Regions from separate parts of the Streptomyces sp. NBC_01166 genome, predicted to be linked through region 3. Evidence: riboswitches for the same ligand, from Rfam matches in the RefSeq annotation. Region 3 holds a riboswitch; each other region holds the start of a gene.

The links. Region 3 has a riboswitch for thiamine pyrophosphate ahead of thiC (phosphomethylpyrimidine synthase ThiC). Riboswitches for the same ligand answer to the same signal wherever they lie in the genome.
Region 1: it holds a riboswitch for thiamine pyrophosphate, as region 3 does, so the genes downstream of both, OG379_RS27845 (thiamine ABC transporter substrate binding subunit) here and thiC (phosphomethylpyrimidine synthase ThiC) in region 3, are expected to answer to the same signal.
Region 2: it holds a riboswitch for thiamine pyrophosphate, as region 3 does, so the genes downstream of both, thiO (glycine oxidase ThiO) here and thiC (phosphomethylpyrimidine synthase ThiC) in region 3, are expected to answer to the same signal.

What each region holds. Positions count from the first base shown of each region.
Region 1 is NZ_CP108613.1:6,009,915-6,019,783, reverse strand. Features, by position in the region: gene OG379_RS27855 (ABC transporter ATP-binding protein) at 1-326, opposite strand, end outside; gene OG379_RS27850 (ABC transporter permease) at 329-1,978, opposite strand; gene OG379_RS27845 (thiamine ABC transporter substrate binding subunit) at 2,023-3,117, opposite strand; TPP riboswitch at 3,191-3,307, opposite strand; gene rlmN (23S rRNA (adenine(2503)-C(2))-methyltransferase RlmN) at 3,385-4,491, opposite strand; gene OG379_RS27835 (hypothetical protein) at 4,575-5,102, opposite strand; gene OG379_RS27830 (hypothetical protein) at 5,354-5,509, shown strand; gene OG379_RS27825 (phosphatidate cytidylyltransferase) at 5,586-6,674, opposite strand; gene frr (ribosome recycling factor) at 6,674-7,231, opposite strand; gene pyrH (UMP kinase) at 7,347-8,120, opposite strand; gene tsf (translation elongation factor Ts) at 8,278-9,114, opposite strand; gene rpsB (30S ribosomal protein S2) at 9,216-9,869, opposite strand, start outside.
Region 2 is NZ_CP108613.1:2,345,338-2,355,206, forward strand. Features, by position in the region: gene OG379_RS10795 (hypothetical protein) at 1-511, opposite strand, end outside; gene metF (methylenetetrahydrofolate reductase [NAD(P)H]) at 562-1,479, opposite strand; gene thiE (thiamine phosphate synthase) at 1,599-2,249, opposite strand; gene OG379_RS10810 (Rv2175c family DNA-binding protein) at 2,397-2,762, opposite strand; gene OG379_RS10815 (NAD(P)/FAD-dependent oxidoreductase) at 2,825-4,063, opposite strand; TPP riboswitch at 4,211-4,323, shown strand; gene thiO (glycine oxidase ThiO) at 4,321-5,535, shown strand; gene thiS (sulfur carrier protein ThiS) at 5,586-5,840, shown strand; gene OG379_RS10830 (thiazole synthase) at 5,843-6,637, shown strand; gene pknB (Stk1 family PASTA domain-containing Ser/Thr kinase) at 6,765-8,687, shown strand; gene OG379_RS10840 (deoxyribonuclease IV) at 8,709-9,572, shown strand; gene OG379_RS10845 (sulfite oxidase-like oxidoreductase) at 9,604-9,869, opposite strand, start outside.
Region 3 is NZ_CP108613.1:4,346,771-4,356,639, forward strand. Features, by position in the region: gene OG379_RS19925 (DUF5326 family protein) at 135-344, shown strand; gene OG379_RS19930 (IclR family transcriptional regulator) at 632-1,399, shown strand; gene OG379_RS19935 (SsgA family sporulation/cell division regulator) at 1,501-1,938, shown strand; gene OG379_RS19940 (YibE/F family protein) at 2,003-3,358, opposite strand; TPP riboswitch at 3,430-3,563, shown strand; gene thiC (phosphomethylpyrimidine synthase ThiC) at 3,556-5,349, shown strand; gene OG379_RS19950 (methyltransferase domain-containing protein) at 5,427-6,164, opposite strand; gene OG379_RS19955 (DUF805 domain-containing protein) at 6,515-6,871, shown strand; gene OG379_RS19960 (hypothetical protein) at 6,953-7,777, opposite strand; gene OG379_RS19965 (metallophosphoesterase) at 7,959-9,017, opposite strand; gene OG379_RS19970 (LacI family DNA-binding transcriptional regulator) at 9,192-9,869, opposite strand, start outside.

The DNA.
Region 1 (9,869 bases), 1.7 Mb from region 3:
TCGCGCTCCGGGCGGGGGACGCCGTGCATGCACAGTCCGAAGGCGACGTTGGCGCCGACATCCCGGTGCGGGAAGAGCTGGTGGTCCTGGAACATCAGGCCGAGCCCGCGGCGGTGTACCGGCAGCCGTGCCTGGTCCGCGCCGTCCAGGAAAACCCGCCCGCCGTCCAGAGGCTGCAGCCCGGCCACGGCCCGCAGCAGCGTCGACTTGCCGCTGCCGCTCGGGCCCAGCACACAGACGATCTCGTGGTCCGCGACCTCCAGGTCCACCGCGTCCAGCGCGGTCCTCCTCCCGAACCGGACCGTGGCCGACTCCACTGTCAGCATCTCTAGAACTCCCCGGATCGGTCGGTACGGATACGTTCGAGCAGGAGCAGCGACACCGCGCAGACCAGCATCAGAATCGTGCTGAGGGCCATCGCCTGCCCGTAGTTGAGCTCACCCGAGCGCCCCAGCAGCCTGGCGACGGCGACCGGCAGGGTGGGGTTGTCGGGGCGCGCGATGAACACGGTCGCGCCGAACTCACCGAGCGACACGGCGAAGGCGAAGCCGGCGGCCACCAGCACCGCCCGCCGCACCAGCGGCAGGTCGACCTCCCGCCAGGCCCGCAGCGGCGACGCGCCGAGCACCGCCGCGGCCTCCCTCAGCCGGTCGTCCACCGCGCGCAGGACGGGCAGCATGGTCCGTACGACGAAGGGGACGCCCACCAGCGCCTGGGCGAGCGGCACGAGGATCCAGGACGTGCGCAGATCCAGCGGCGGCTTGTCGAGCGTGATCAGGAAGCCGAAGCCGACGGTGACGGCGGACACTCCGAGCGGCAGCATCAGCAGGGCGTCGAAGCCACGCACCAGCGGTCCGGCGTGGGGGTACCGCCCGCTCGAGCGAAGCCGAGCGTGGGGGAGGGTGAGGGCCGACGCGGCGAGACCCCCGATCACCAGGGCGATCAGGGTCGCGACGAGTGCGTAACGCAGGGAGTTCCCGATGGCGTCGAGCGGCGGGACCAGGAAGGTGGAGCCGCTCGCGTCGGCCGACTGCAGCGCGCGGTAGAAGCCGAAGCCGTAGCCGCCCGAGGTGTCCAGGGAGCGTTCCACCAGTACACCGAGCGGCACCACGATCAGCAGCAGGACGGTCAGCAGTACCCCGCCGAGCAGCGCCCACTGCCCTGCGCCGTGCGGGCGGCGGGAGGTCTGGGCCGGGTCCACGAGCTTCAGCGCGGTCTCCCGGCGCCGTACGGTCCACGCGTGGACGGCGAGGATCCCTCCGACAGCGGCGAACTGCACCAGGGTCAGTACGGCGGCCGTCGGCAGGTCGAGCAGCTGGGCGGTCTGCCGGTAGATCTCGACCTCCAGCGTGGAGTAGGCCGGACCGCCGAGGATCTGGACGACACCGAAGGAGGTGAAGGTGAAGAGGAAGACCATCAGAGCCGCCGCGGCCACGGCCGGGGCGAGCGCGGGCAGGGTCACACGCCGCCAGGCGGCCAGGCGGCCGGCCCCGAGCACCCGGGCGGCCTCCTCCTGCCGGGGGTCGAGCTGGGACCACAGGCCGCCGACGGTCCGTACGACGACCGCGTAGTTGAAGAACACATGGGCGAGCAGGATCGCCCACACGGTCGTGTCGAGGCGGACCCCCCAGAGTTCGTCGAGGAACCCGCCACGCCCCAGCAGCGCCAGGAACGCCGTGCCCACGACGACGGTGGGCAGGACGAACGGCACGGTCACGACGGCACGCAACAGCTGCTTCCCGGGGAAGTCGAAGCGGGCGAAGACATAGGCGCCGGGCAGTGCGATCAGCAGGGTGAGCGCGGTCGAGGCGAGGGCCTGCCAGGTGGTGAACCAGAGGACGTCGAGGATGTCCGGCCGGCTCAGCACCGTACCGATCCGGCCGAACTGCCAGTCTCCGTCCGTCTTCAGGCCCCGGCCGACGATGGCGACGACCGGGTAGGCGAAGAACAGCGCGAAGAACGCGCCGGGCACGGCCATGAGACCGAGCCGCACCGCGTTCCCCCTCCACGGGGACCGCGCGACTACTTCACGACGAGCGAGGACCACGACTGGACCCACTGCTCACGGTTCTTGGCGATCTTCTCCGGGGCGACGGTCGCCGGCTTGTCGACGGTGGCCCCGAACTTCGTGAAGAGCTCCGGCAGCTTCGCGTCCTTCACCACCGGGTTCACGAACATGTTCAGCGGCATGTCCTCCTGGAACTGCTTGCTGATCAGGAAGTCCAGGAGTGCCTTGCCGCCTGCCTCGTTCTTCGCGCCGTCCAGCAGTCCGGCGAACTCGATCTGGCGGAAGCAGGTGCCGGTGGCGACACCGGTCGGGGCCTCGCTGGGCTGCGGATCGGCGTACAGCACCTCGACGGGCGGGCTGGAGGCGTACGAGACGACGAGGGGCCTGTCGGCGTTGGCCTTCTTACCGCCCGCGGAGCCGGAGAACTCCTCGTTGTAGGCCTGCTCCCAGCCGTCGACGACCTTGACGCCGTTGCTCTTCAGCTTCTTCCAGTAGTCCTGGTAACCGGCCTCGCCCTGGCTGGCGACGGTGCCGAGGAGGAAGCCGAGGCCGGGCGACGAGGTCGCGGCGTTCTCGGTGACGAGGAGGTTCTTGTACGCGGGCTTCAGCAGGTCGTCGAAGGAGTTCGGCGGGTCGAGCTTCTTGTCGGCGAAGTACTTCTTGTCGTAGTTGACGCAGATGTCGCCGGTGTCGATGGGCGTGACCCGGTGCTTGTCCGCGTCGAGCTGGGCGTCGGCCGCGACGCGGTCCAGGCCCTTCGCCTCGTACGGCGTGAACAGGCCGTTGTCCAGAGCGCGGGAGAGGAGGGTGTTGTCGGCGCCGAAGAACACGTCGCCGCGCGGGGAGCCCTTGGTCAGGATCTCCTGGTTGAGCGCTGCCCCGGCGTCCCCGCTCTTCAGCACCTTGACCTTGTAGCCGGTCTGCTTCGTGAACGCCTTCAGGACGGCGTCCGAGGCGTTGAACGAGTCGTGACTGACGAGGGTGACGGTCTTCGAACCGGCTCCCGTGTCACCGGAAGACTTGTCGTCGGAGCCCCCGCAGCCCGCGAGCGCGGTGACTCCGAGCGCGGCGGCGAGCGCGGTCGCCGCGTACTTCGTCGTGGTGTTCATGGTGATGTCCTCCTGGAGGTGACCAGGAAGAGACGCGGCCCTGCCCGCTCGGCGAGCGGGCAGGGCGCAACAGCTTGAGTAAGGTCCGAACTTCCTACCCGGAATGACCCGGGCGAGGTTCAGAGGGTCTGCGGCCGACCTGTCCTCGGTGCCGCACTCTCAGCGCTGTGGCGCTCCCCTGTCGGAATATGAAGTTGATTTCCCGGCCAGGCTACACCGGCCGGATCACGCCGGACCGGCCGGATCCTGCCCGTATGCGGGACCGCCTCAGCGCTCGGACGCCGCCAGCTGCCCGCAGGCGCCGTCGATCTCCTGGCCGCGGGTGTCCCGGACGGTGACCGGGACCCCGTGGGCGGCGATCGCCTCGACGAAAGCCTTCTCGTCCTCGGGCCGCGATGCGGTCCACTTGGACCCCGGCGTCGGGTTGAGCGGGATGAGGTTGACGTGCACCCGCTTGCCCTTGAGCAGCCGGCCCAGCCGGTCGCCCCGCCAGGCCTGGTCGTTGATGTCGCGGATGAGCGCGTACTCGATGGAGATGCGGCGGCCCGACTTCTCCGCGTACTCCCACGCGGCGTCCAGGACCTCAGCGACCTTCCAGCGGGTGTTCACGGGGACGAGGGTGTCGCGCAGTTCGTCGTCCGGAGCGTGCAGCGAAACGGCGAGGCGGCACTTGAAGCCCTCGTCGGCGAAGCGGAGCATCGCCGGCACCAGACCCACCGTGGACACGGTGATCCCGCGCTGCGAAAGCCCGAGGCCGTCCGGCTCCGGGTCGGTCAGCCGGCGGATCGCCCCGACCACGCGCTTGTAGTTGGCCAGCGGCTCGCCCATGCCCATGAAGACGATGTTGGACAGTCGCGCGGGCCCGCCCGGGACCTCCCCGTCGCGCAGGGCCCGCATGCCGTCCACGATCTGGTGCACGATCTCGGCGGTCGACAGATTACGGTCGAGCCCCGCCTGCCCGGTGGCGCAGAACGGACAGTTCATCCCGCAGCCGGCCTGTGACGAGATGCACATGGTCACCCGGTCCGGGTAGCGCATGAGGACGGACTCGACGAGCGTGCCGTCGTGCAGCTTCCAGAGCGTCTTGCGGGTGGTGTCGTCGTCGCAGCTGATGTGGCGCATCACCGACATCAGGTCGGGGAACATCGCCTCGGCGAGCTTCTCCCGCGACGCGGCCGGGATGTTGGTCCACTCCACCGGGTCGTGCGCGTACCGCGTGAAGTAGTGCTGCGACAGCTGCTTGGCACGGAAGGGCTTCTCGCCGGTCGCGGCGACTGCTTCCTTGCGCTCGTCGGGGGTGAGGTCGGCGAGGTGCCGCGGCGGCCGCTTGGCTCCACGGGGCGCGACGAAAGTGAGTTCTCCGGGCTTAGGCATGGTTCATCCAGTGTCGCAGACACGCCGAGGTACTCATGGCCGCCGGAGAACCGTGCGGTACGCCGGGGCCGGCACGGCCGGCGTCAGCCGTGGTCCTGCAGGGCGGACCGCATGTGGCGGTGGTGCTCCAGGGCACGGCGGCGCATCCAGAAGACCCAGGAGCAGAACACCACCACCCCGGCGACGAAGATCAGCGGGACGGTCAGCGAGCCGGTGACGACTCCGAGCACGAGCATGCCGGCCGCGATCAGGCCCATGAAGGCCAGCCAGTACGGAAGCCACCGGCCGCCCCGCTCCATCCTGCCCAGCTGCTCGGCGACCAGTTTCTGCATGGTCGCCCGCTTCTCGGGGTCGCTCGGCACCTCACGGTGCCGTATCTGGCGGTTGAGCTCGGCGATCCCGCGGGGGTCCACGCCGGCCGCACGGCCGGTCCTGCGGCGCTGGGCGGCCACGATACCGATGGCGACGGCGGTGAAGACCGCTGTCTGGATCACCCACCAGCCGAGGTGCCCGTCCCGGCGGAACAGGGCGTTCACCCCCACTCCGAGGACGAAGATCAGCACCGCTTGCGCGGCGAGACTACGGTCGAGCCAGAGCTTCAACACACGCACGGCATGTCCTCCCCGGGGCGACGGGACACCCTCTGTCACCCCTCGGATACCCCGCCCGGCCCGGTCCACCGCCGGCACCTGAACGGTCACCCGGACCGCACCGGCCAGGGATCCGCCCTGCCGGAGTGCGCGCGCCTCGGTCCGGCCCCGTCAGCGGCCCGGCTGCGGGAGCCTGACCACCGCGGTGGTGGTACGGGAGCCGCTCACCGCGCACACGGGTGTCCCGCACGGAATGCGGGCACACGACGCCCATGACCTCTCACGTGTTGGTCGCAGCCGAACTCGCCGGGCGCTGGCAGGGTCCCCCGTGGTTCAAATGGGCGTTCCTGGCGGTGTGGGTCCTGTTCGCGGTGTTTCTTCTCGTACGGCTCCGCAGGAACGGCTGGAAGCTTCCCCGACGTCGCTGAGCACACGCGGACGGGGCCCGCCGTCCGGTGGACGGCGGGCCCCGTCGAAGAGCGACGCAGGAAGTCGGTGCTCCGCTCAGCCGGATCCGACGAACAGCACCAGCAGCAGCCATACGACCGGGGCGCTCGGCAGCAGCGAGTCGAGCCGGTCCATGATGCCGCCGTGGCCGGGCAGCAGCGTGCCCATGTCCTTGATCCCCAGGTCCCGCTTGATCATCGACTCGCCGAGGTCCCCCAGCGTGGCGCTGGCGGCGACGGCCAGGCCCATCAGCAGGCCCTGCCACCAGCTCCCGCCGTCGATCAGGAACTCCATGCACAGGGCGCCGGCCACCATCGCGAAGGCGACCGCGCCGAACAGGCCCTCGCGGGTCTTCCCGGGGCTGATGCGGGGTGCCAGCTTGTGCGTGCCGAAGCGCCAGCCGACGGCGTACGCGCCGGTGTCGCTGACCACGGTCAGCAGGAGGAAGGTCAGCACACGCCAGGCACCGTCGTCCGCGGTGAGCATCATCGCGACGAACGTCGCCAGGAACGGCACGTAGAACACGGCGAAGACGCCCGCGGTGACGTCCTTGAGGTACCCCTCGGGGGGCTCCGTCATCCGCCACACGAGCACCGCGAGGGCGGTGAGCGCCATCGCGACCCAGGCGCCCTCCGCCTCCCGCACATAACCGGCGACCACCATCGCGGCGCCGCCGACGGCGAGCGGCACGAGCGGGGCGTTGATGCCCTTGCGCTCCTTGAGGCGGGACGTGAGCTCCCAGAGGCCGACCACGACCGCCAGCACGACCACGCCGACGAAGATTGCCTTGACGATGAACAGGGAGCCGATGACGAGGGCACCGAGACCGACACCGACACCTATGGCTGCACGCAGATCACGCCCCGCGCGCTTCTTGGGCGGCGGCGGGGACGGCAGCGGGGTGGACATGGGCTCCTGCGGCTTCTCGTCACGGAACAGGGGGCCGCTGACGCGCGCGGCGTCCCCGTTCCGGTCGTCGCGGTCGTCAGCGTCTCTACCTGCGTCGGGAACGTCCGGCACGATGGGCATGGGCCGAGTCTGCTGGGCGCCGTGCACATCGTATGCAGGACCCGCCGGAGCGCCCCCCATCTCGGGCGCGCTCCGGTAGCCGGCTCCCTGCGGGGCGCCCCAGGAAGAGTCGTTCATCAGACTTCGAGCAGCTCGGCTTCCTTGTGCTTGAGCAGCTCGTCCACCTGCGCGACGTACTTCGCGGTGGTGTCGTCGAGCTCCTTCTCCGCGCGGCGGACCTCGTCCTCGCCGGACTCCTTGTCCTTGACGAGCTTGTCGAGCGACTCCTTGGCCTTGCGGCGGATGGAGCGGATCGAGATCTTGGAGTCCTCGGCCTTGGTCTTGGCGACCTTGATGTACTCCTTGCGGCGGTCCTGCGTGAGCTCGGGGAACGTCACGCGGATGATGTTGCCGTCGTTGCTCGGGTTGACGCCGAGGTCGGAGTCGCGGATCGCCTGCTCGATGTTGCGCAGCGCGGTCTTGTCGAACGGGGTCACCACGGCCATCCGCGGTTCGGGAACCGAGAACGAGGCGAGCTGGTTGATCGGGGTCAGCGCGCCGTAGTAGTCGGCGACGATCTTGTTGAACATCGCCGGGTGCGCACGGCCGGTCCGGATCGCGGCGAAGTCCTCTTTCGCGACCACGACGGCCTTCTCCATCTTCTCCTCGGCCTCGAGGAGGATTTCTTCGATCACCACGTGCTCCTGCGTGTCTTGAGCGGACCCGGCATCGTCGGGTCCTGCGGATCCTGCGTCGCGTCCTCACCTGCACGGTGTCCGACCGGCAGGCCGTTGTCCATCTTCTGGGCCGTCAGGCCCGGGTGCTCCGGTCGCTCACCAGCGTGCCGATCTTCTCACCCTTCACCGCGCGGGCGATATTGCCCTCCGTGGTCAGCTCGAAGACAAGGATCGGGAGCTGGTTGTCACGGCAGAGAGTGATGGCGGTGGCGTCGGCGACCTTGAGGTCCCGGGCGATCACCTCGCCGTACTCCAGGGCGTCGAACTTCACCGCGTCGGGGTTGGCCTTCGGGTCGGAGTCGTAGACCCCGTCCACACCGTTCTTCCCCATCAGCAGCGCTTCGGCGTCGATCTCCAGGGCGCGCTGTGCGGCGGTCGTGTCGGTGGAGAAGTACGGCATGCCCATGCCTGCGCCGAAGATCACGACGCGTCCCTTCTCCAGGTGCCGCACGGCACGGAGCGGGATGTACGGCTCCGCGACCTGGCCCATGGTGATGGCGGTCTGGACGCGCGAGTCGATGCCTTCCTTCTCCAGGAAGTCCTGCAGCGCCAGGCAGTTCATGACGGTGCCGAGCATGCCCATGTAGTCGGACCGCGCCCGGTCCATGCCGCGCTGCTGGAGCTCGGCGCCACGGAAGAAGTTGCCGCCGCCGATGACGACGGCGATCTCCGCTCCGTCGCGTACGACCGCGGCGATCTCGCGGGCGATGGCGTGCACGACGTCGGGGTCGACTCCGAGCCCTCCGCCACCGGCGAAGGCCTCGCCGGACAGCTTCAGCATGAAGCGGCCGGAAATCGCGTCGTCGCGCTTGTGGTCACCCTGTGTGGCGTCCGCGCCCTTGTTCATGGAGATTCTCCTCGTGCACATACGAAGAAGGCCATTGCCGTGGGTCTGTTGTCCCTCAGCGGCAATGGCCTCCTCGTCAGATCTGCGGTCGTCCGGCTGAGTGCGGCCGTCGACTGCACCAGACCCTATCGGGGTCCACCGTTGTTCGCGGACGGACTCAGATGCCGACCTTGATGCGCGTGAAGCGCTTCAGGGTGACACCGGCCTCGTCCAGGACCTTCTGGACGGACTTCTTGTTGTCCAGCGCGTAGGGCTGGCCGAGGAGGGTGGCCTCCTTGAAGAAGCCGTTGACGCGACCCTCGACGATCTTCGGGAGCGCGGCCTCGGGCTTGCCCTCGGCGCGCGTGGTCTCCTCGGCGACGCGGCGCTCGGCCTCGACGACCTCGGCCGGGACGTCCTCGCGGGACAGGTACTTCGGGGCGAAGGCGGCGATGTGCTGCGCGAGGCCCTTGGCCAGCTCGGCGTCGGCCTTGTCCAGCTCGACCATGACACCGATCTGCGGGGGCAGGTCGGGCATGGTGCGGTGCATGTACACGGAGACGTACGCGCCCTGGAACTGCGCGAAGCGGTCCAGGACGATCTTCTCGCCGAGGTTGGCGTTGGCCTCGTCCACGTACGCCTGGACGGTCTTGCCGGGCTCGATCTCGGAGGCGAGGAGCGCCTCGATGTCGGCCGGGGAGGTCGCGGCGACGTGGGCGGCGAGCGTGTTGGCGACGGCCTGGAACTTGTCGCCCTTGGCGACGAAGTCCGTCTCGCACTTCAGCTCGAGCAGGACGCCGGACGTCTTGTCCTCGGCGAGGAGGGAGACGACGGCACCGTTCTCGGCGGAACGGCCCTCGCGCTTGGCGACGCCCTTCTGGCCCTTGATGCGGAGCGCCTCGACGGCACCGTCCACATTGCCGTCGGCCTCGTCGAGCGCCTTCTTGCAGTCCATCATGCCGGCGCCGGTGAGCTCGCGGAGCTTCTTGACGTCAGCGGCGGTGTAGTTCGCCATGAGTCTGTTTCTCTCTCGAAGTCTGAAAGATCTACGGGTGAACGGCGGGGGCGGTGCCAGTGCACCGGCCCCCGCCGTCATTCAGCCGTGACTGACGGGTGTCAGGCCTGCTCGTCCGTGGCCGGAGCCTCGGCGGCGGGGGCTTCGGCGGCGGGCGCCTCGGCCTGCTCGGCAGCCTGCTCGTCGGCGGCGGCGGCCGGCTCGGCGTCGGCGGCCTTCTCGGTCTCGGCGGAGGACTGGACCTCGGCGTCGTCCTTCTTCTCGCCCGTGAGCAGGTCGCGCTCCCACTCGGCGAGGGGCTCGCCGGCGGCCTTCTCGCCCGGCTTCGAGTCACCGGTGGCGGCACCGGAGCGGGCGATGAGGCCCTCGGCGACGGCGTCGGCGATCACGCGGGTGAGCAGGGTGACGGAGCGGATCGCGTCGTCGTTGCCCGGAATCTTGTAGTCGACCTCGTCGGGGTCGCAGTTGGTGTCGAGGATCGCGACGACCGGGATGTGGAGCTTGCGCGCCTCACCGACGGCGATGTGCTCCTTCTTGGTGTCGACGATCCAGACGGCGCTCGGCACCTTCTGCATCTCGCGGATACCACCGAGGGTCTTCTCCAGCTTGGCCTTCTCGCGCGAGAGGACCAGGAGCTCCTTCTTGGTGAGGCCGGAGGCGGCCACGTCCTCGAAGTCGATGAGCTCGAGCTCCTTCAGACGCTGAAGGCGCTTGTAGACGGTGGAGAAGTTGGTGAGCATGCCACCGAGCCAACG
Region 2 (9,869 bases), 2.0 Mb from region 3:
CGTTGTACGGGTCGTAGCCGGCGTACTGGGGCTGCGGTTCGCCGTGCTGGTCCTGGCCGTCGCGGCCGGCGGGGGCGGGGTCGGTGTAGATGCCGTACTGACCGGTGTCGTCCGGCAGCGGCTCCGGCGCGTAGACCGCGGCGGGGGCTGCCTCCGTCTGCTGGTCGTCCCCCTCGTACTCAAGGCCGGAGACCTCGAGGGTGGGCTTCTGGGCTCCCGTGCCGCCTGCCCCGCGCCGGCGGCGGCTCTCGCCCGGGCTGCCGCCGATGGCCCATCCCGTCGAGAAGCCGCGCCTGAAGGAGAGCGTCACGTACGTCTGGCCCGTCGCGAAGGCGATCGCCCCGAGAACGATCACGAACACGGAGGGGATCAGGACACCGAGGACGACACCGAGGAAGCCGGCGAAGGCGAGCAGCCGCCAGCGCAGGCGTGCCTTGTACTGCAGGAGCACCTCACCCAGCAGCCACAACGCCACTATGCCGAATGCGATGTAGAGGACCGTCCAGCCCACGCCCGCCCCCTCCTACGGCCACCGCCCCGGTTGGTGGCGGGTACGGCCGGTCAGGACTGCTTGTGCAGTCCGAGATTCTCGTAGATCTCGAGTGTCGCCGTCGAGTTGTTGAGCGTGATGAAGTGCAGCCCCGGGACACCCTCGGAGAGCAGTTTCGCGCAGAACTCCGTGGCGAACTCGATGCCAATGGAGCGTACAGCCGCAGGGTCGTCCTTCGCGGCGAGGATGCGCTCTTTCAGCGAGGAAGGCAGGGACGCGTTGCTGAGCTGCGCGAATCTCTCCAGTTGTCTGACGCTGGTGAGCGGCATCACCTCAGGGATGACCGGGGTGTCGCAACCCGCGGCGACCACGCGGTCACGCATCTGCAGATAACTCTCCGGGTGGAAGAACATCTGGGTGATCGCGTAGTCGGCACCGGCGCGGCACTTGTCCACGAAATGACTGATGTCGGTGTCCCAGTCGGCGGATCGCGGGTGCATCTCGGGAAAGGCCGCGACGCCGACGCAGAAATCACCGGCTTCCTTGATCAGCCGGACGAGATCCGCCGCGTACCGCACGCCCTGCGGGTGCTCGATCCACTCACCCATCGGGTCGCCGGGCGGGTCTCCGCGCACCGCGAGGATGTTGCGGATACCGGCGTCGGCGTACTGCCCGACCATGTTGCGCAGCTCGGCCACGGAGTGGTCGACGGCGGTGAGGTGTGCGACGGGCGTGAGCGTGGAGTCCGCGGCGATCTGCTGGGTCGCCCGGACCGTCCCGGCGCGGGTCGAACCGCCGGCCCCGTACGTCACGGAGACGAAGCTCGGTCCCACCGCCTCGACCCGGCGCAGGGCGTTCCAGAGGTTCCGTTCGCCCTTCTCCGTCTTGGGCGCCCAGAACTCGAACGAGAACGACGTCTCGCCGGTCGCGAGCAGCTCACGCACGGTGCGCGCGTGATCTGTCCGGGTGGAAGGTGTACCAAGAGCCATACTGGGAGGTTAACCAGGGCCTGGCGGTACCCCAACCAGGGCGAGCGAATTGCCCGGAATGAGGTGGGTTTTGTCCACCCTTCGGACAGCCGCTCCGACCGGGTGCGGGGCCGCCGGGTTCAGTTGGCGTGTGCCCGGATGCGTCGGGCGAGCGATGCTGCCGCCTCGGCCGGGTCCGCCGCCTCGGTGATCGCCCGCACGACGACGACGCGACGGGCGCCGGCGTCCAGCACCTCGTCCAGATTGCCGGCGTCGATCCCGCCGATGGCGAACCACGGCCGCGTCGTGCCGAGCGAGGCGGCATGGCGGACCAGGCCGAGGCCCGGGGCGTGCCGGCCGGGCTTGGTAGGGGTGGGCCAGCAGGGGCCCGTGCAGAAGTAGTCGACGCCGGCCTCGGCGACGGCGGCGTCGACCTCGGCCTCGGCGTGGGTGGAGCGCCCGATCACCACCTCGTCACCGATGACGTCGCGGGCGGCAGGCACCGGCAGATCGCCCTGGCCGAGGTGGAGCACGTCGGAGCCGATGGCGTGGGCGACATCGGCCCGGTCGTTCACCGCGAGGAGCGCCCCGTGGCGCTTGCAGGCGTCGGCGAACACCGCGAGGTGTTCGAGCTCCTCGGCCGCCTCCATGCCCTTGTCCCGCAGCTGCACGATGTCCACGCCGCCGGCCAGCACGGCGTCGAGGAACTCGGGGAGGTCTCCCTGCCGCTTGCGGGCGTCCGTGCACAGATAGAGCCGGGCGTCGGAAAGCTGGTCGCGAGGCGTGGACATGAAGAATTCCCCCGTCGGTACGTCGTTGGATCACTGAGGCGGCGACAACTCACCGTATGTCGATGGATCGCCGTGCCGGCAGGCCCGGTTACGGCGGAGTGCGGGCCGTGATGTTCCACGGCCCGCACCCCGCTCACGGTCCTCCGGTCAGACGGCGAGCGCCTGGGCCCGGCGCTTCACCTCCGTACCGCGATTCTCGCTCAGGGCCTGCGCGGGCGTGCCGGGCAGGGTCGGGTCGGGGGTGAAGAGCCAGTCCAGCATCTCTTCGTCGTTGTAGCCGTCGTCCCTCAGGAGCGTCAGGGTCCCTACGAGACCCTTGACCACCTTGTCGCCGTCGATGAAGGCGGCAGGCACCTGGAGCGCCCGGTTCTCACCACGTCGTACGGCGATCAGCTGGCCTTCCTTGACCAGCTGCCGTACGCGCGTCACCTCGACATCGAGCATTTCCGCGATGTCGGGAAGGTGGAGCCATGCGGGGACGAGAGCATCGATCTTTGCGTCAATCTCGGTCACAGGGACAAGCGTGCCATCCCGGACCGACAGTCGGTAGCCGGGCCGGGCGTACGAGGCCGTGCCTACCCCCGGAGCACCGCCGATTTCAGCGGGACGGAGGAGTCGGCGGCCCGCTCCGGGTCGATCCGCGCCCCCGCCTCGACGAGCTTGCGCCCCTGCGCCAGGTCGCGGGGCCTGCTGACGGCGAGCACGGCGACCAGGACCCCCTGCCGCAGCCAGCAGACCGTCCAGGACGGGTCACCCGGGTCGCCCCGCCACAGCAGCGTGTCGGCACCCGCGTGATGGCCGGCGTACTGCACGAAGCGGCCGAACTGCTCGGACCAGAAGTAGGGCACCGGGTCGTACGTCCTGACCGCACCGTCCGCGAGGGCGGCGGCGACCGTCCTCGGCCCCTGGAGGGCGTTGTCCCAGTGGTGGACCAGCAGCCGCTCCCCGTAGCGGGCGGACGGGAAGGAGGCGCAGTCGCCGACGGCGTAGACATCGGGCAGCGACGTGCGGAGCGAGCTGTCCGCGGTGACCGAGCCGTCGGGGCCGAGGGCGATGCCCGAGCCCGCGAGCCACGCGGTGGCGGGCCTGGCGCCGATGCCGACGACCACCGCCCCGGCGGGGATCACCCGGCCGTCCGTGAGGTGGACGGCGCCCTGTTCGACGCGTGCGACCCGGGCGCCGGTGAGGAGCTCGGCTCCGCTCTCGGCGTACCAGGCGGCCATCGGCTCGGCGACCTCGGCGGGCATCGTTCCCGCGAGGGGGCGGCCGGCGGCCTCCACGACGGTGACCGCGCACCCGGCCGCGCGGGCCGCCGTGGCGAACTCGGCGCCGATCCAGCCCGCGCCGACGACGACCACGTCGTGCTGCCGCTCCAGGACGGGCCGCAGCCGTGCCGCGTCGTCGAGGGTGCGCAGCAGATGGACGCCCGGCACGCCTTCGGAACCGGGCAGTGCGACGGGTTCCGCCCCGGTGGCGAGGACCAGGACGTCGTAGGCGACGGGCCCCTCCGGGGTGTCCAGCTCGTGCGCCACGGCACGCAGTCCGGCCACGTCGAGACCCAGGCGCAGAGTGATGTCCAGGGCCTCGAAGTCGACGTCGAAGGCGGAGTCCTCCGCCTTGCCGAGCAGGACCGCCTTGGACAGGGGCGGCCTGTCGTACGGCTGGTGGGGTTCGGCGCCGATCAGGGTGACCGGGCCGGTGAAGCCCTGTTCGCGCAGGGCCACGGCCGTCTGCACTCCGGCCATGCCGGCGCCCACGATCACGACTCCGCTCGGCCGCTGTCCCGCTGCCGGGTCCTGTGTCTGCTCGCTCACCTGTCCACCCTAGGGCCTCCCGTCCGGATCACGCCGGGCTCGTGGGACCTGGCCGGCGTCCGGCGGGAGCACGGGTCCGCCGGGCGAACGGGCCACGGGTACCGGTCCCTTACCCGCTGCGAGGGGTGGGGTCTAGGCTGGCCACCGTAAGGCACTCGCGGGAGTCCGGGCGTACCGGGCTGAGAGGGAGGCTGACCGGCCTCCGACCGTACGAACCTGATCCGGGTCATGCCGGCGAAGGGAGGGGCTGGACGCCCATGCGTATCTCCGCAGACAGTTCCGACGTCCTGGTCGTCGGAGGCGGCATCATCGGGCTGGTGACCGCCTGGCGGTCGGCCCAGCACGGCCTGCGCACCACGCTGGCCGATCCCGCGCCGGGCGGCGGCGCCGCCCAGGTCGCGGCCGGGATGCTCGCCGCCGTCACCGAACTCCACTACGGCGAGCAGACGCTGCTCGGCCTCAACGTGGCTTCCGCCGCACGCTATCCGGCGTTCGTGGCCGAGCTGGAGGAGGCGAGCGGGCAGGAGACCGGCTTCCGCGCCTGCGGCACCCTGTCCGTCGCGCTGGACTCGGACGACCGGGCACATCTGCGGGAGCTGCACGCCCTGCAGCAGCGTTCGGGACTGGAGTCCGAGTGGCTGAGCGGCCGCGAGTGCCGCCGTCTGGAACCGATGCTCGCCCCCGGCGTGCGCGGCGGGCTGCGCGTCGACGGCGACCACCAGGTGGATCCCAGGCGGCTGGCCTCGGCCCTGGTCACCGCGTGCGAGCGGGCGGGAGTGGTCTTCCGCCGTGCCTGGGTCCAGCGGCTCTCCGTCACGGGCGGCCGCGCGACGGGAGCGGTCCTGGCGGACGGCACCGAGCTCGCGGCCGGCCAGGTGGTACTCGCCGGCGGCAGCCTCAGCGGCCGGCTGCAGGGCGTTCCCGAGGCGGTCCTGCCGCCGGTACGCCCGGTCAAGGGCCAGGTGCTGCGGCTGACCGTGCCTCCCGCCTACGCCCCCTTCCTCAGCCGGACGGTGCGGGCGGTCGTGCGCGGCAGCCAGGTCTATCTGGTCCCCCGTGCCAACGGTGAGCTGGTGGTCGGCGCGACCACGGAGGAGATGGGCTGGGACACCACGGTCACCGCGGGCGGGGTGTACGAGCTGTTGCGGGACGCCCATGAGCTGATGCCGGGCATCACGGAGCTGCCGCTGACCGAGACCCGGGCCGGTCTGCGGCCCGCCTCGCCGGACAACGCGCCGCTGCTGGGGCCCACGGCACTGCCCGGACTGCATCTCGCCACCGGGCACCACCGCAACGGGGTGTTGCTGACCCCTGTCACCGGCGATGTGATGGCCCATGTGCTGACCACCGGCGAGCTGCCCGAGCTGGGCCGTCCCTTCGCGCCGCGCCGGTTCGCCGGCGTCTCCCCGGAGAGTTCACCGGCCTCCTCCCCCGAAGAAACCGCCCCCGCGCCGCAGGAGCAGCCCGTATGACACAGCCCGTGCCCGCCGCCGTCCCGGGTTCCGAGCCCGAGGCCGGTTCCGTGCCCGTTTCCGAGTCCGTCCCGGTCTCCGACCCCGGGCCCGTTTCCGAGCCCGTTTCCGTGTCCGTCAACGGGGAAGGCCGTACCGTGCCCGCCGGCACCGCGCTGGACACATTGGTCGCGGCGCTGACCACAGCGCCCTCCGGGGTCGCCGCCGCGGTGAACGAGGCCGTCGTCCCCCGCGGTCAGTGGTCCGCCACCACGCTCGCCGACGGCGACCGCGTCGAGGTCCTCACCGCGGTCCAGGGAGGCTGACCATGTCCGACGACCTCTTCACGCTCGGTTCCACCGCGTTCTCGTCCCGGCTGATCATGGGGACGGGCGGGGCGCCCAGCCTCGACGTGCTGGAACGCTCCCTGATCGCTTCCGGCACCGAGCTGACCACCGTGGCGATGCGCCGGCTCGACCCGACCGTGCAGGGCTCGGTGCTCTCCGTCCTGGAACGCCTCTCCATCCAGGTACTGCCGAACACCGCGGGCTGTTTCACCGCGGGTGAGGCCGTGCTGACCGCCAGGCTGGCCAGGGAGGCGCTGGGCACCGACTGGATCAAGCTGGAGGTCGTGGCCGACGAGCGGACCCTCCTGCCCGATCCGATCGAGCTGCTGGACGCCGCCGAGATCCTCGTCGACGACGGCTTCACGGTCCTGCCGTACACCAATGACGACCCGGTTCTGGCCCGCAAGCTCCAGGACGTGGGGTGCGCGGCGATCATGCCGCTCGGCTCCCCCATCGGTTCCGGGCTCGGCATCCGCAATCCCCACAACTTCCAGCTGATCACCGAGCAGGCGGCGGTCCCGGTGATCCTGGACGCCGGCGCCGGGACGGCCTCGGACGCGGCGCTGGCGATGGAGCTCGGCTGTGCCGCTGTGATGCTCGCCTCGGCCGTGACCCGGGCGCAGGAGCCCGAGCTGATGGCGGCCGCGATGCGGCACGCGGTGGACGGCGGACGCCTGGCGTACCGGGCGGGACGCATCCCGCGCCGCCATTTCGCGGAGGCGTCCTCGCCGGCGGAGGGCCGCGCGGTGCTGGATCCGGAACGCCCGGCCTTCTGAGGGCCGTGCACCGGCGGGGGTCTCCCCGTCACAGCACGCGCATGCCCCTGTCACGGCTCGGCACCGGAACGGTCCCCGGGAGGCCTGGTCCATCCGAGGTGTCCGTGGCAGCTCGTAGACTCGCCCTGTGGACACGACCCTCCAGGACCCCCTTGTCGGGCAGCTGCTCGACGGCCGCTATCGCATCGATGCGCGCATCGCCGTCGGCGGTATGGCCACGGTCTACCGGGCCGTGGACACCCGGCTCGACAGGGTGCTCGCCCTCAAGGTGATGCACCCGGCGCTGGCGACCGACGCGGCGTTCGTCGAACGCTTCATCCGCGAGGCCAAGTCCGTCGCCCGGCTCGCCCACCCCAATGTGGTGGCCGTCTTCGACCAGGGCGCCCAGGGCGCGTATGTGTACCTGGCGATGGAGTACGTCGCCGGGTGCACCCTGCGCGACGTCCTGCGCGAGCGCGGGGCGCTGCAGCCCCGGGCGGCGCTGGACATCCTCGAACCGATGCTGGCCGCCCTCGGCGCCGCGCACCGGGCGGGCTTCGTCCACCGCGACATGAAGCCGGAGAACGTCCTGATCGGGGACGACGGCCGGGTGAAGGTCGCCGACTTCGGTCTCGTACGCGCGGTGGGAACCGCCACGGACACCACCGGCTCGCTCCTGGGCACGGTCTCGTACCTCGCTCCGGAGCAGATCGAGCAGGGCACGGCCGACACCCGGTCCGATGTGTACGCCTGCGGTGTGGTGCTCTACGAGATGCTGACCGGCGGCAAGCCCCATGGCGGCGACACCGCCGCCCAGGTCCTCTACCAGCATCTGAACGAGGACGTCCCGGCGCCGTCCGGCGCCGTACCGGACCTGGCCGCCGGGCTGGACGAGCTGGTGGCCGCCGCGACGGCGCGCAACCCCGACGTCCGTCCGTCCGACGCGGTGGCCCTGCTCGCGCGGTCCCGTGAGATACGGGCGGCTCTCACCGAGGAGCAGCTCGGCGCGATGCCTCCGCAGGCCATCACGGCGGAGCACGACGGCGCCGAGGACCGTACGAGCGTGATCCCCAGGGTGATCCCGGCCGGCCAGGGCACCGCGCACCACACCAGCCGGCTGGAGATGCCCCCGTCCTCGCCCCGGGAGCCGGGGCGAGGGCGGCGCGGGCCCTTCGCCGGCCGCAGCCGGCGCGGGACGCTCGCCGTACTCGTCGCCGTCCTCCTGGTGCTGGGGGCCGGCGTGGGCGTCTGGTACATCAACTCGGGGCAGTTCACCCGGGTCCCGTCCCTCCTGGGCAAGACCCAGAGCGCTGCCGAGAAGCGGCTCGCGGACGAGGGGCTCGACCTGAAGGGTGTCGAGCGCTCCTACAGCGACACGGTGAAGCGCGGCACGGTGATCAGCAGCGATCCGGGTTCGGGTGAGCGCATCCGGGGCAACGACGCGGTGAAGCTGGTGATCTCGCGCGGCCCGGAGATCGTGAAGGTCCCCGATGTCGAGGCGCTCGCCCTCGCCGAGGCCCGGCGTGAGCTGAAGAAGGCGGGGCTCGCACCCGGAATGGTGACCCGGGAGTTCAGCGAGGAGATCGACCGGGGCAAGGTCATCCGAACGGATCCGCGGGCCGGCACCGAGCGCCATCCCGACTCGGCGGTCGCCCTGGTCGTCAGCAAGGGCAGCCCCGTCGACGTGCCCGACGTCTCCGGGCTCTCCGTCGCGGACGCCACGGCCGCGCTGGACGAGGCGGGTCTCAAGGCGAAGGTGCTGAGCGACCGGGTCAACTCGCCCGAGGCCGCGGGCGAGATCGCCCGGCAGTCGCCCGGCAGCGGCGCGGAGGCCGCCGAGGGCGACACGGTGGAGCTGACGATGTCCAAGGGCCCGCGCATGCTCCAGGTCCCCGATGTCACGGGGAAGGACGTCGACGACGCCCGGAGCACACTGGAGGACGCGGGGTTCGAGGTCAAGGTCGACCGCCCGTTCCTCTCCTTCAGCGACACGGTCGGCAGCCAGTCGGTCGAGGGCGGCGAGAAGGCCGCGGAAGGTTCCACGATCACCATCAGGACCAAGGCCCTGTAGACCCACGAGGACTGGCAGCACATGCGCAACCCCATCGGCGGTCACGTCCCCGTGGCCGGCGGACTCGCCAAGGTCGGCCTCGGCTACGCGCGGGAGCTGGCGGCGGAGACCGTTCAGGTCTTCGTCGCCAATCCCCGCGGCTGGGCGACACCGCCGGGGAACCCGGCACAGGACGAGCTGTTCCGCTCGGAGTGCGCCGCCGGGCGGATTCCCTCGTACGTCCATGCCCCGTACCTGATCAACTTCGGCTCGCACACCGAGGCCACGGTCGAGCGGTCGGTCCTGTCGCTGCGCCACTCGCTGCGGCGGGCGAGAGAGATCGGCGCCCTGGGCGTGGTGGTGCACACCGGCTCGGCGACCGGCGGACGTCCGCGTGAGGTCGCCCTCGCCCAGGTGCGTACGCACATGCTTCCGCTGCTGGACGAGCTGACCCACGACGACGACCCGTTCCTGCTGCTGGAGTCGACCGCCGGGCAGGGCTCCTCGCTCTGCTCGCGGACCTGGGACTTCGGCCCGTACTTCGAGGCCCTGGACTCCCACCCCAAGCTGGGGATCTGCCTGGACACCTGCCACATCTACGCGGCGGGCCACGATCTGACCGGCCCCTCCGGCATGCGGCAGACCCTGGATCTGCTGGTGGACACGGTCGGCGAGGGCCGGCTGAAGCTGATCCACGCCAATGACTCCAAGGACGTGGTGGGCGCCCACAAGGACCGGCACGAGAACATCGGCGCGGGCCACATAGGCGCCGAGCCGTTCCGCGAGCTGTTCTCGCACCCGGCGACCGAGGGTGTGCCGCTGATCATCGAGACGCCGGGCGGTAAGGAAGGCAATGCGGCGGACGTGGCCAGGCTGAAGGAGCTCAGGGGCCCCGCCACCGGGTGAGACGCCACGCCCTCAGGGGCCGGTGGACCGCTCAGAGCTCGGGGCCGTCCCCGGGCTCCTCCTGGTAGGAGTAGCGCTGCTCGCTCCACGGATCGCCGATGTTGTGGTAGCCGCGCTCCTCCCAGAAACCACGGCGGTCGGCCGACATGTATTCGATGCCCCGGACCCATTTGGGCCCCTTCCAGGCATACAGATGCGGCACGACGAGGCGCAGCGGGAAGCCGTGTTCGGCGGTGAGAAGATCGCCGTCCTTGTGGGTGGCGAACAGCGTCCGGCCGGACATGAAGTCGGCGATCC
Region 3 (9,869 bases):
CCGGGCCCCTCACGTCCCGATGTTCCCTAGGGGATCACTCAGGGGACTTCAAGGGCTCCCGGGCGCCCGCCGGCCACCCTCGCGCCTCTAGCATCGAAGCAGGAACTCACAGAGACGAGGTAGCGGCGATGGCGGTGCGGGAGATTTTCGCGGGGATGCCCTGGTGGGTGAAGTGGGTCGCGGTGCCTCTCATCGCGATCGTCGTGTTCGGCGGGCTGATCGCCAGTGTGGTCGGGTTCGTCATCGGGCTGCTGTTCAAGGCGCTGGTATTCGTCGTCCTCGTGGGCGGCCTGATCTTCGTCGTGCGGAAGTTCATGTCCTCGTCCGAGCGCAGCGACTGGTAGAGCCGCGGCCGGGCGCCCGGTCACGCGGTGTTCCGGAGACCACGTGGCGGCAACGGAATCCGGCGATTAGCCCAGCTGAGCTAAGTCACGGTCGAAACCTCACTCGTGACTGAACGTACGGATACAGTGGCGTACCGCTGCCGCCAGCTGGGAAATGACGGTCCGTCACCATCCTGCCCAGTGGTTTGTGCGACGGTCCGGTCTCCGGACCCCAGGCTCGCGGCGGGCCCGTGGGGGCGGCCCCCGCGGGTGGGCTGAGAGCCCGTCACCATGCCTGGGGGTGACCTGTGACCACGGCATCGAGTACCGCTGTCCCGACGTTGATCGGTTCGGTTCAGCGGGCGTTGAGACTTATGGAGGCTGTGGGCACCCATCGGGACGGGGCGCCGGCCAAGCAGCTCGCCCGGGAGGCCGGGCTTCCCCTTCCCACCGCCTACCACCTGCTGCGGACCCTGACCCATGAGGGGTATCTCCGCAGGGAGAACGGTGTCTTCCTGTTCGGAGCCGCTGCCGCGCGTCTGGGCGGAGGCCCCGCGACGCCGCGTCCCGGCGTGATCGTCGAATCGCTCGCCCACTGGGCGGACGTCATCGGTGCCCCTGTGTACTGCGCCCTGTACAAGGATGGCGAGATCGAGATGGTCGCCGTGGCGGAGACGCCGGCCGTCCCCGCGGTGCACGAGTGGGCCTCGTTCCGCGAGACGGGCCATGCCCACGCCCTCGGACAGTGCATTCTCGGGCAGCTCGACGAGCGTGCGCGCGAGGATCATCTGGACCGGCACCCGGTCCGGCCGCTGACGCGTTACTCCGTAAGGGACCGTCAGGCGTTGCTGAACCGGCTGAGATCGATGAAACGTACGGAACCTGTCGTCGAACGGCAGGAGTACGCCGAGGGAACCGTCTGTGCGGCCATTCCGATCACTGTCGGTTCCGCCGTGGCGGCCATGGCTGTTTCTCTCCCCCTGCACCAAGAGGAACGGTTGCTCCCCGCAGTCGAACAACTACGCTGCGAAGTGACCACTCTCTTGCGCTCGTTCGTGTTCTCTATCAGTATCTGAAAAATCACTCCTTGTGATCTGCTATCGCGTGCACCACGATGGCGTCAATAGGGCCATGGGGGATCATTCCTGGCCAGTTTCATCTACTGCGGGGTTGAACGATGCGCGAGTCGGTTCAAGCAGAGGTCATGATGAGCTTCCTCGTCTCCGAGGAGCTCTCCTTCCGTATTCCGGTGGAGCTCCGGTACGAGGTCAGTGATCCGTATGCGATCCGGATGACCTTCCACCTGCCAGGTGACGCCCCCGTCACCTGGGCATTCGGCCGTGAGCTGCTGCTCGACGGCCTCAACAGCCCCAGTGGTGACGGCGATGTGCACATCGGCCCGACCGAGCCCGAAGGGCTGTCGGATGTACACATCCGCCTTCAGGTCGGCGCGGACCGTGCGCTCTTCAGAGCCGGCACGGCACCTCTTGTGGCATTTCTCGACCGGACGGACAAGCTGGTGCCGTTGGGGCAGGAGCACACGCTGGGTGACTTCGACGGCAATCTGGAAGAGGCGCTGGGCCGCATCCTCGCCAAGGAACAGAACGCCGGCTGAAGAAGGAAGATCCGGCTGATCACCGAGCACCGGTGGCCCGGGTCCATGCGTCCCGTGTCCCGGCTCACGCCTTGCGGCGTCGTCCCCTCCCGGTCCGTGCGGGTGCAGGAGCTCCGGCTTCCGCGCCGAGCCCCGTGCGGTCCGCGGAGACCACCAGGGCCGCGAGCACCGTCGTCACCGGCACCGAGGCGACCAGGCCGATCGATCCGATCAGCGTGCGGACGATCTCCTCGGCGACGAGCTCACTGTTGGCCACCGTGCCCACGCTGCTCTGTGCGATCGAGAACAGCAGCAGCAGGGGAAGCGCCGCGCCCGCGTATGCGAGTACGAGCGTGTTGACGACCGAGGCGATGTGGTCGCGCCCGATCCGGATACCCGCCCGGTAGAGCCGGCGCACGCCCATCGTCGGGTCCGCCTGGTGCAGCTCCCAGACCGCCGACGTCTGGGTCACAGTCACGTCGTCGAGCACACCGAGCGAGCCGATGATCACACCGGCGAGCAGCAGGCCGCTCATGTCGATGCCCGGGTACAGCCCATGGATCAGGCCGGTGTTGTCATCCGTGTTCCCGGACAGGCTGGCCCAGCCGATGAAGAGCGAGCCGAGCAGCCCGATCAGCAGCAGCGAGATGAGTGTTCCGATGACGGCCACGGAGGTGCGGGCCGTCAGTCCGTGGCAGGTGTAGAGGGCGATCAGCATGATGGCGCTGGCCCCGATCACCGCGACGACCAGGGGGTTCGATCCCTGCAGGATCGCCGGAAGGATGAACAGGGTCAGCACGGCGAAGGAGACCGCGAGAGCGACCAGGGCCATCAGACCGCGCAGCCTGCCCACCGCGACCACCACGAGGGCGAAGATCCCCGCGAGCAGCGCCATCGGGAACGAGCGGTCCACGTCGGTCACCGAGTACTGCAGGTCCCGGGGCGCGTCGGGTGCGTACGCGACGACCACGCCCTGGCCCTCGCGCAGTTGCCGGGGTGCGTCGGGCTGGACGACCTCGACGAACGTACGGCCCTCGTCCTTGCCGGTGGTCACCTCGACCGTGGCCTTCTTGCACTCCCCCGACTGCTCGTTGACGGCTTCGCGTCCCGACGCGGTGGAGGTGTCTCCGGTCGGCGGTACCTGTGAGGCGTTGACGTCCGCGCAGTCGACCGACACGACCTGGGTGACCTTCCCGTCCTGGGTCTGGCGGTCGAAGCCGACTCCCGTGCGCTCATGGGCGGGTGCTCCGCCGGGCCAGAAGGCAACGAGGCCGACCAGGACCGCAGTGGCGAAGGGGATCAGCACGGCCGCGATGACCTTGCGCAGATGCTTGGACACAGGTGCGGCGGGCCCGTGGCTGTGGGTGTGGCCGTGCGCATGATTCTGTGTGCTGCCTGATGCGGGGCCGTGGGGTTCGGGGGCGCTTCCGGGGGACGTCACCCGGCGATCATCCCAAGAACCGGGGAGGCCCTCTGGCCAGCACGCCAGAACGGAGGTTAGCGTGGAGGCACATTTGTACACGCGGGAGCTCGGAGCACCGGGCTGAGAGGGCGCTGACCTCCGTATATCCGTACGGGACACGCTGCGCCGACCGCCGAACCTGTTACCGGGTAATGCCGGCGTAGGGAGTAGGTCTCATGACCACAGCGGACGCACGCACGCCTGCCTCGAAGCAGAACGCCCAGAACGGTGAGGGCGACGAGGCCAGGAAGTCCATCGGCTGGCACAAGGGTTACGTCCAGGGCTCACGCCCGGATCTCCGGGTGCCGGTCCGTCAGGTGCACCTCACCAACGGCAAGGACGTGACGCTGTACGACACGTCCGGGCCGTACACCGACCCCACCACCGACACCGACGTACGCCGGGGGCTGGCCCCTCTCCGGGAGAACTGGATCATCGCCCGGGGAGACACCGAGGAGTATGCGGGACGGCCCGCGCGTCCCGAGGACGACGGACTGAAGCACACCGCGCCGAGGGGCGGTCTGCGCAACCTGGACGCGGTCTTCCCGGGCCGCCCGCGCCAGCCCCGCCGCAGCCGCGACGGCCGGCCCGTCACGCAGCTCGCGTACGCCCGCCGGGGCGAGATCACCCCGGAGATGGAGTACGTCGCGATCCGGGAGAACGTCGGACCCGAGGTGGTGCGCGAGGAGATCGCGGCGGGCCGGGCGGTCCTGCCGGCCAACGTCAACCACCCGGAGATCGAACCGATGATCATCGGCAAGCGCTTCCTGGTGAAGGTCAACGCCAACATCGGCAACTCCGCGGTCACCTCCTCGATCGAGGAGGAGGTGGACAAGATGACCTGGGCCACCAAGTGGGGCGCCGACACGGTCATGGACCTCTCCACCGGCCGCAACATCCACACCACCCGCGAGTGGGTCCTGCGCAACTCCCCCGTGCCGATCGGCACCGTCCCCCTCTATCAGGCACTCGAGAAGGTCGACGGCCGGGCCGAGGAGCTGACGTGGGAGATCTACAAGGACACCGTCATCGAGCAGGCTGAGCAGGGCGTCGACTACATGACGGTGCACGCCGGGGTGCGGCTGCCGTACGTTCCGTTGACGGCCCGCCGCAAGACCGGGATCGTCTCGCGCGGCGGTTCCATCATGGCCGCATGGTGCCTGGCACACCACAAGGAGTCGTTCCTGTACGAGCACTTCGAGGAGCTCTGCGAGATCCTCGCGGCGTACGACGTGACGTACTCGCTCGGTGACGGACTGCGTCCCGGCTCCATCGCCGACGCCAATGACGAGGCCCAGTTCGCCGAACTCCGGACGCTCGGCGAGCTCAACACCGTCGCCAAGCGGTTCGGCGTACAGACCATGATCGAGGGCCCGGGGCACGTCCCCATGCACAAGATCAAGGAGAACATCGACCTCCAGCAGGAGATCTGCGAGGAGGCGCCCTTCTACACGCTGGGCCCCCTCACCACGGACGTCGCACCGGCGTACGACCACATCACCTCGGGCATCGGCGCGGCGATGATCGCCTGGTGGGGGACGGCGATGCTCTGTTACGTCACGCCCAAGGAGCACCTGGGGCTGCCGAACCGTGACGACGTGAAGACCGGTGTCATCACGTACAAGATCGCCGCTCATGCGGCGGACCTGGCCAAGGGGCACCCCGGGGCGCAGGAGTGGGACGACGCCCTGTCGGACGCCCGGTTCGAGTTCCGCTGGGAGGACCAGTTCAACCTGGCGCTCGACCCCGACACCGCGCGGGAGTTCCACGACGAGACGCTGCCGGCCGAGCCCGCGAAGACGGCCCACTTCTGCTCGATGTGCGGGCCCAAGTTCTGCTCGATGAAGATCTCCCACGACATCCGGCGGGAGCACGGCGACGAACAGGCCGCGATCGAGGCGGGGATGGCGGAGAAGTCCAGGGAGTTCGCAGCGAGCGGCAACCGCGTGTACCTGCCGCTGGCGGACTGACCCGCTGACCGTGGCGGGGGCCCGACGAGCCCCTGCCACGGTCCGGTGGCGCACAGCCGCTGCCGGCCGTCCGGTTCTCACACCGTGGGCGGCTTCCTCCACACGGAGACGTGCGACCTGCTGGACGCCGTGAACGGCGCCTCGGTCCAGTCGGCCCACCGCTCGGACGGCTCCAGGCCCGCGAGCTCCGCCATCAGATCGAGTTCGGCGGGCCAGACGTAGCGGTGGGGCGAGAGGAACGTGGAGACCCGGCCGTCGGCGATCGAGTAGTGGTGCGAGACCACCTGCTGCTTCACCAGGTCGTACGTGTCGAAGCCGACGTGCCGCTCGCCGACGTGAATCGGGCGGGCGGTCTCGCCCGGTGGCAGACGCTGCAGTTCGGGGATGAACACCTCGGCCACGAAGCGGCCGCCCGGCTCCAGATGCTCGGCGGCGTTGCGGAAGCACGCGACCTGCTCGCTCTGGGAGAGCAGGCAGGTGAGGGCGTTGTAGACGACGTAGACCAGGCTGAAAGTGCCCGGAGCCCGGGCGGTGGTCATGTCTCCGGCGGTCACGGCGATGTCGCTGCCACCGCGCTTCCTGCCGAGCTCCCGTGCCATCGGTCCGGACTTCTCGATTCCCGCCACGCCGACACCCCGAGCACTCAGCGGAAGTGCGACCCGTCCGGTTCCCACGGCGAACTCCAGCGCGGCGCTGCGGCCCGCACGGCGTTCGAGGAAGTCGACCGTGGGGCCCAGGACTTCGGGCGTGTACATGTGGGCGGAGGACTCGTCGTAGCTCTGCGCTACCTGGGTGTTCCAGATGTCCGCATCCATGACCCCGAAGGCTGTCACGTGGCCCAGCCGACGGGCCATCGGATTTTCCCGGACCGGATCGATGGGCGGCGTAGGGCCGGACAAGAGGGGGCGTTCGTCTGATCGTCAGATTGCGGCGATAGAGCATGAAGAGTGCCCACAATGGCTGGTTCAGGCCGTTCGGCACCGTCCTGTCGCACCCCCGAGGAACTTTCGGCGTCAGTATGGACACAGCCGTGCTGCAGGTCGATGTAAGTTTCCGCGGCAGCCCGAACGGTGTTGACCGTTTCCTTATCTGTGCTTTACCTTCCGCTGTGCTTGGCCGAAATTGGTGTGCGCCCCGAACGGGGGCGCCAGGGGAGGGAAGCACAGTGAACTGGTACCTGGCTGTACTCAAGAACTACGCGGGCTTCGGCGGGCGTGCGCGCCGCAAGGAGTACTGGATGTTCGTACTCTTCAACTTCATCATCGCGGTCGTCCTGAGCCTGCTCGGCCTGGCCATCGACTCGCAGATTCCTTACATCATCTACCTGCTGGCCGTGATCATCCCGACGATAGCCGTCGTCGTGCGCCGCCTGCACGACACCGGCCGCTCCGGCTGGTGGATCCTGATCTCGTTCGTCCCGCTCGTCGGCGGCATCATCCTGCTCGTCTTCATGTGCCTCGAGGGTGTGCGCGAGGTGAACGAGTACGGCCCGAACCCGAAGCTCGCCCCGCAGGGGATCTGAGCTCCTCACCGGGTGTGATGCCTGCAGAGGCCGGAACGGCAGCACGCCGTTCCGGCCTCTGCCGTGCCGGGTCCCGCCGGATCACTCCGGCTGGTGCTCCGGGCCGCCGTAGTCGGGGCTGGTGAAGTCGGGGCTGGTGAAGGTGGGGCGCGGACCGGCCGAGGGGCCGTCCTCCGGTCCGGAGAAGTCCGGCCTGCTGTAGCCGATCTTCGGGATCCGGTTGGCCGAGCGGTGCGGTGTGCGCGAGGCGGGCCCCGCGGTCGGATCGGCCAGCGCGTCCCGGAGGAAGGGGAGGATTCCGCGTTCCAGCAGTGCGTGGCGCCATGCCTCCCGGGCACGCGCCACGTCCTCGGGCAGTTCCTCCTCCTCGTCCACGGCCGGCAGCGCGGTGGCGCCGTTGCGCAGGGCGGTGACGAGGAGACCCACCGCGGCGACGAGGATGGCCGCGGCTGCGACGGCGGCGAAGAACCACCCGGCGGCGACCATGGTTCCGGCGAAGGCCGGGGCGGGACTGAGCGCCTTCAGCGGGTAGCCGACGGCCAGGAATATGAGCGCGGCCGCACCCGCGAGGACCGGTGCCAGCACGGCGATCACCGCGAGGGTGCCGGCGCCCGTGGGGTCGGCCTCTTCCGTGGCGGGGCTGAGGACGGACGCCTGGGCGTCCGGGTCCCCGGGCCCGCGCAGCTCGCCGCGGACCTTCACGTAGTGGTCGTACTCGGTGGCCGCCGCCGCGGTGATCAGGGGCGTGGCGTTGAGCGCCATCGTCCGCAGCTGTTCCGGGTTGAGACGGTCGCCGATTCCGTCCAGATCCGGCCGTTCGTGAGCATGACGCAGCGCGTCGGCAAGGATCCGCTCGTACTCGGGGCGGTCCTCGGCCAGCAGGTGCGGAGCGCTTTTCATGTGCATCCCCCGATGCTCCGTAGGGCCTGACCGACCGTAAGGGCCGGGCGATCGGGCGGAAACGGAGGAGAGCCTGCGACTGGTACGCCGATGGTAGAGCGCCTACGGCACGGGGTGACAGGGTGTTTCCGGAAATTGGCCCAGTGGCTGACGGTGTCGGGTCGTCATGCGTCTTCCCCGACGACCGTCAGTCATGCAGGGGAAGTTGGACGACCAACAGCTTTCCGGCCATGGTCACCCCGCCGTCCATGGCGATGGCGAGCCCTTCCGCGTAGACGTGCGGGCCGTTCACCACGGGCCGTGCCACTTCCTCGCCCTCCTCCGTTCCGACCTCTCCGAGGAGATACGGAATGGGGCTGTGGCCATGGACGACGCGCTGCCCGCCGTACGTCGACATCAGTTCGCGAACGGCCTGGGCGCCGCCCTCGTCGCGGAAGGCGAACCGCTTGGTGAGTTTGCGGAAGAGGTCCCAGCACTCATCGGCGTCGTTCCGCGTGAGAATGGCGTGCACCGTGTCGTTGACGTCCTCGATGGTGGATCCGTAGTCGAGGTAGGCGGTCGTGTCGGAGTGCATCAGCAGATGCCCGTCCTCCTCGACCACCGCGTCGAGCCGGGACATCCACTGGAGGTGGACGTCCTGGAGCCGTTCCATGTCCGTCTTCTGGCCGCCGTTGAGCAGCCAGGCGGCCTGGAAGGTCGCCGTTCCGGCTCCGGAGTTCACCGGGGTGTCGCCGAACCTCTTCGCACCGAGCAGCAGCAGTTCGTGGTTGCCCATGAGCGCCTTGCAGTACCCGCCGGCGGCCGCGGCCTCCGCGGAGAGGCGCATGACGAGATCGATGACGCCGATGCCGTCCGGACCGCGGTCGGTGAAGTCGCCGAGGAACCAGAGCCTGGCGTGGCCCGCCGCCCACCGGCCGTCGGCGTCGACGAGGCCCTGCTCACGCAGGGCGGCCAAAAGCTCGTCCAGGTAGCCATGGACGTCCCCGACCACGTACAGCGGACCGCGGCCGGAGTCGGCGGCGGGCCGGGCCTCCGGCACGGTCTCCACCTGGACGGTGTCGCCACGGTTGATCACGGGAAGATCGCGCTCGGTGGGGGTGTACCCCTCCGGCGGTTCGTCGCCCACCATTGCGTTGCCGGGGTGCGGCAAGGGCGCGGGCATGGGCACCTGCGCATACGGCGGTACGCGGAAGTCACGCAACGTCGCTGTCCGCACCACGGGTTCCTGACCGGCCCCCTGAGTCATCGACCCCTCCACCACCGTCGCGCCTCCGTACACCTGACGGGCCCTGCCTGGTAGAGGTGGTCCGCGGTGTCGTGCGCCCATCATAGGAATGCGGATCGTGCTCTGTGACGCACCAGGGGTGTTGAATCCGTGCGAGCATCCGGTTCATCGGCCGTTTGGTCCGGATTAATCCGTTCAGTCCCCGGCAGGTGATCGCGGAGGGCTGACGGTGGTGCGCGGCGGACGTCGTTGCGAGGACGTCCGGACGATGAGCTCCGTCGGTATCACCTGCTCCACCGGGCCGTCGTGCTCGACCCCTTCGATGGCGTCGATGAGGAGCTGGACGACGGCCGTGCCGATCCTGCGGGGCTTCAGCGAGAGCGTGGTGATGGGGGGCTCGGTGGACGCGTACACCGTGGATTCGCTGCAGCAGACCAGCAGGAGGTCCTCAGGGACCCGCAGGCCGTAGCGGCGCGCGGCGGCCAGCAGATCGGTGCCGTTGGGGTCGAAGAGCCCGTAGACGGCGTCGGGGCGGTCGGGGCGGGCGAGGAGGCGGTCCGCGGCGACGGCGCCGGCGCAGGGGTCGTGGGCCGGGTAGGACTCGTAGACCGGATCCTGGCCGACCCGCTCGCACCAGTGCAGATAGGCAGTGGTGGAGAGCCGGGTGTACGTGTCGGTGGTGGTGCCGGTCAGCAGTCCGATGCGGCGGGCTCCCGCGGCCGCGAGGTGGTCCAGGAGGTCGAGGACGGCCGCCCGGTGGTCGTTGTCGACCCAGGCGGTGACCGGGAGCGTGCCTGCCGGGCGGCCGTCGGAGACGACGGGAAGCCCTTGGCGCACGAGTTCGGTGACCACCGGGTCCTGGTCGGAGGGGTC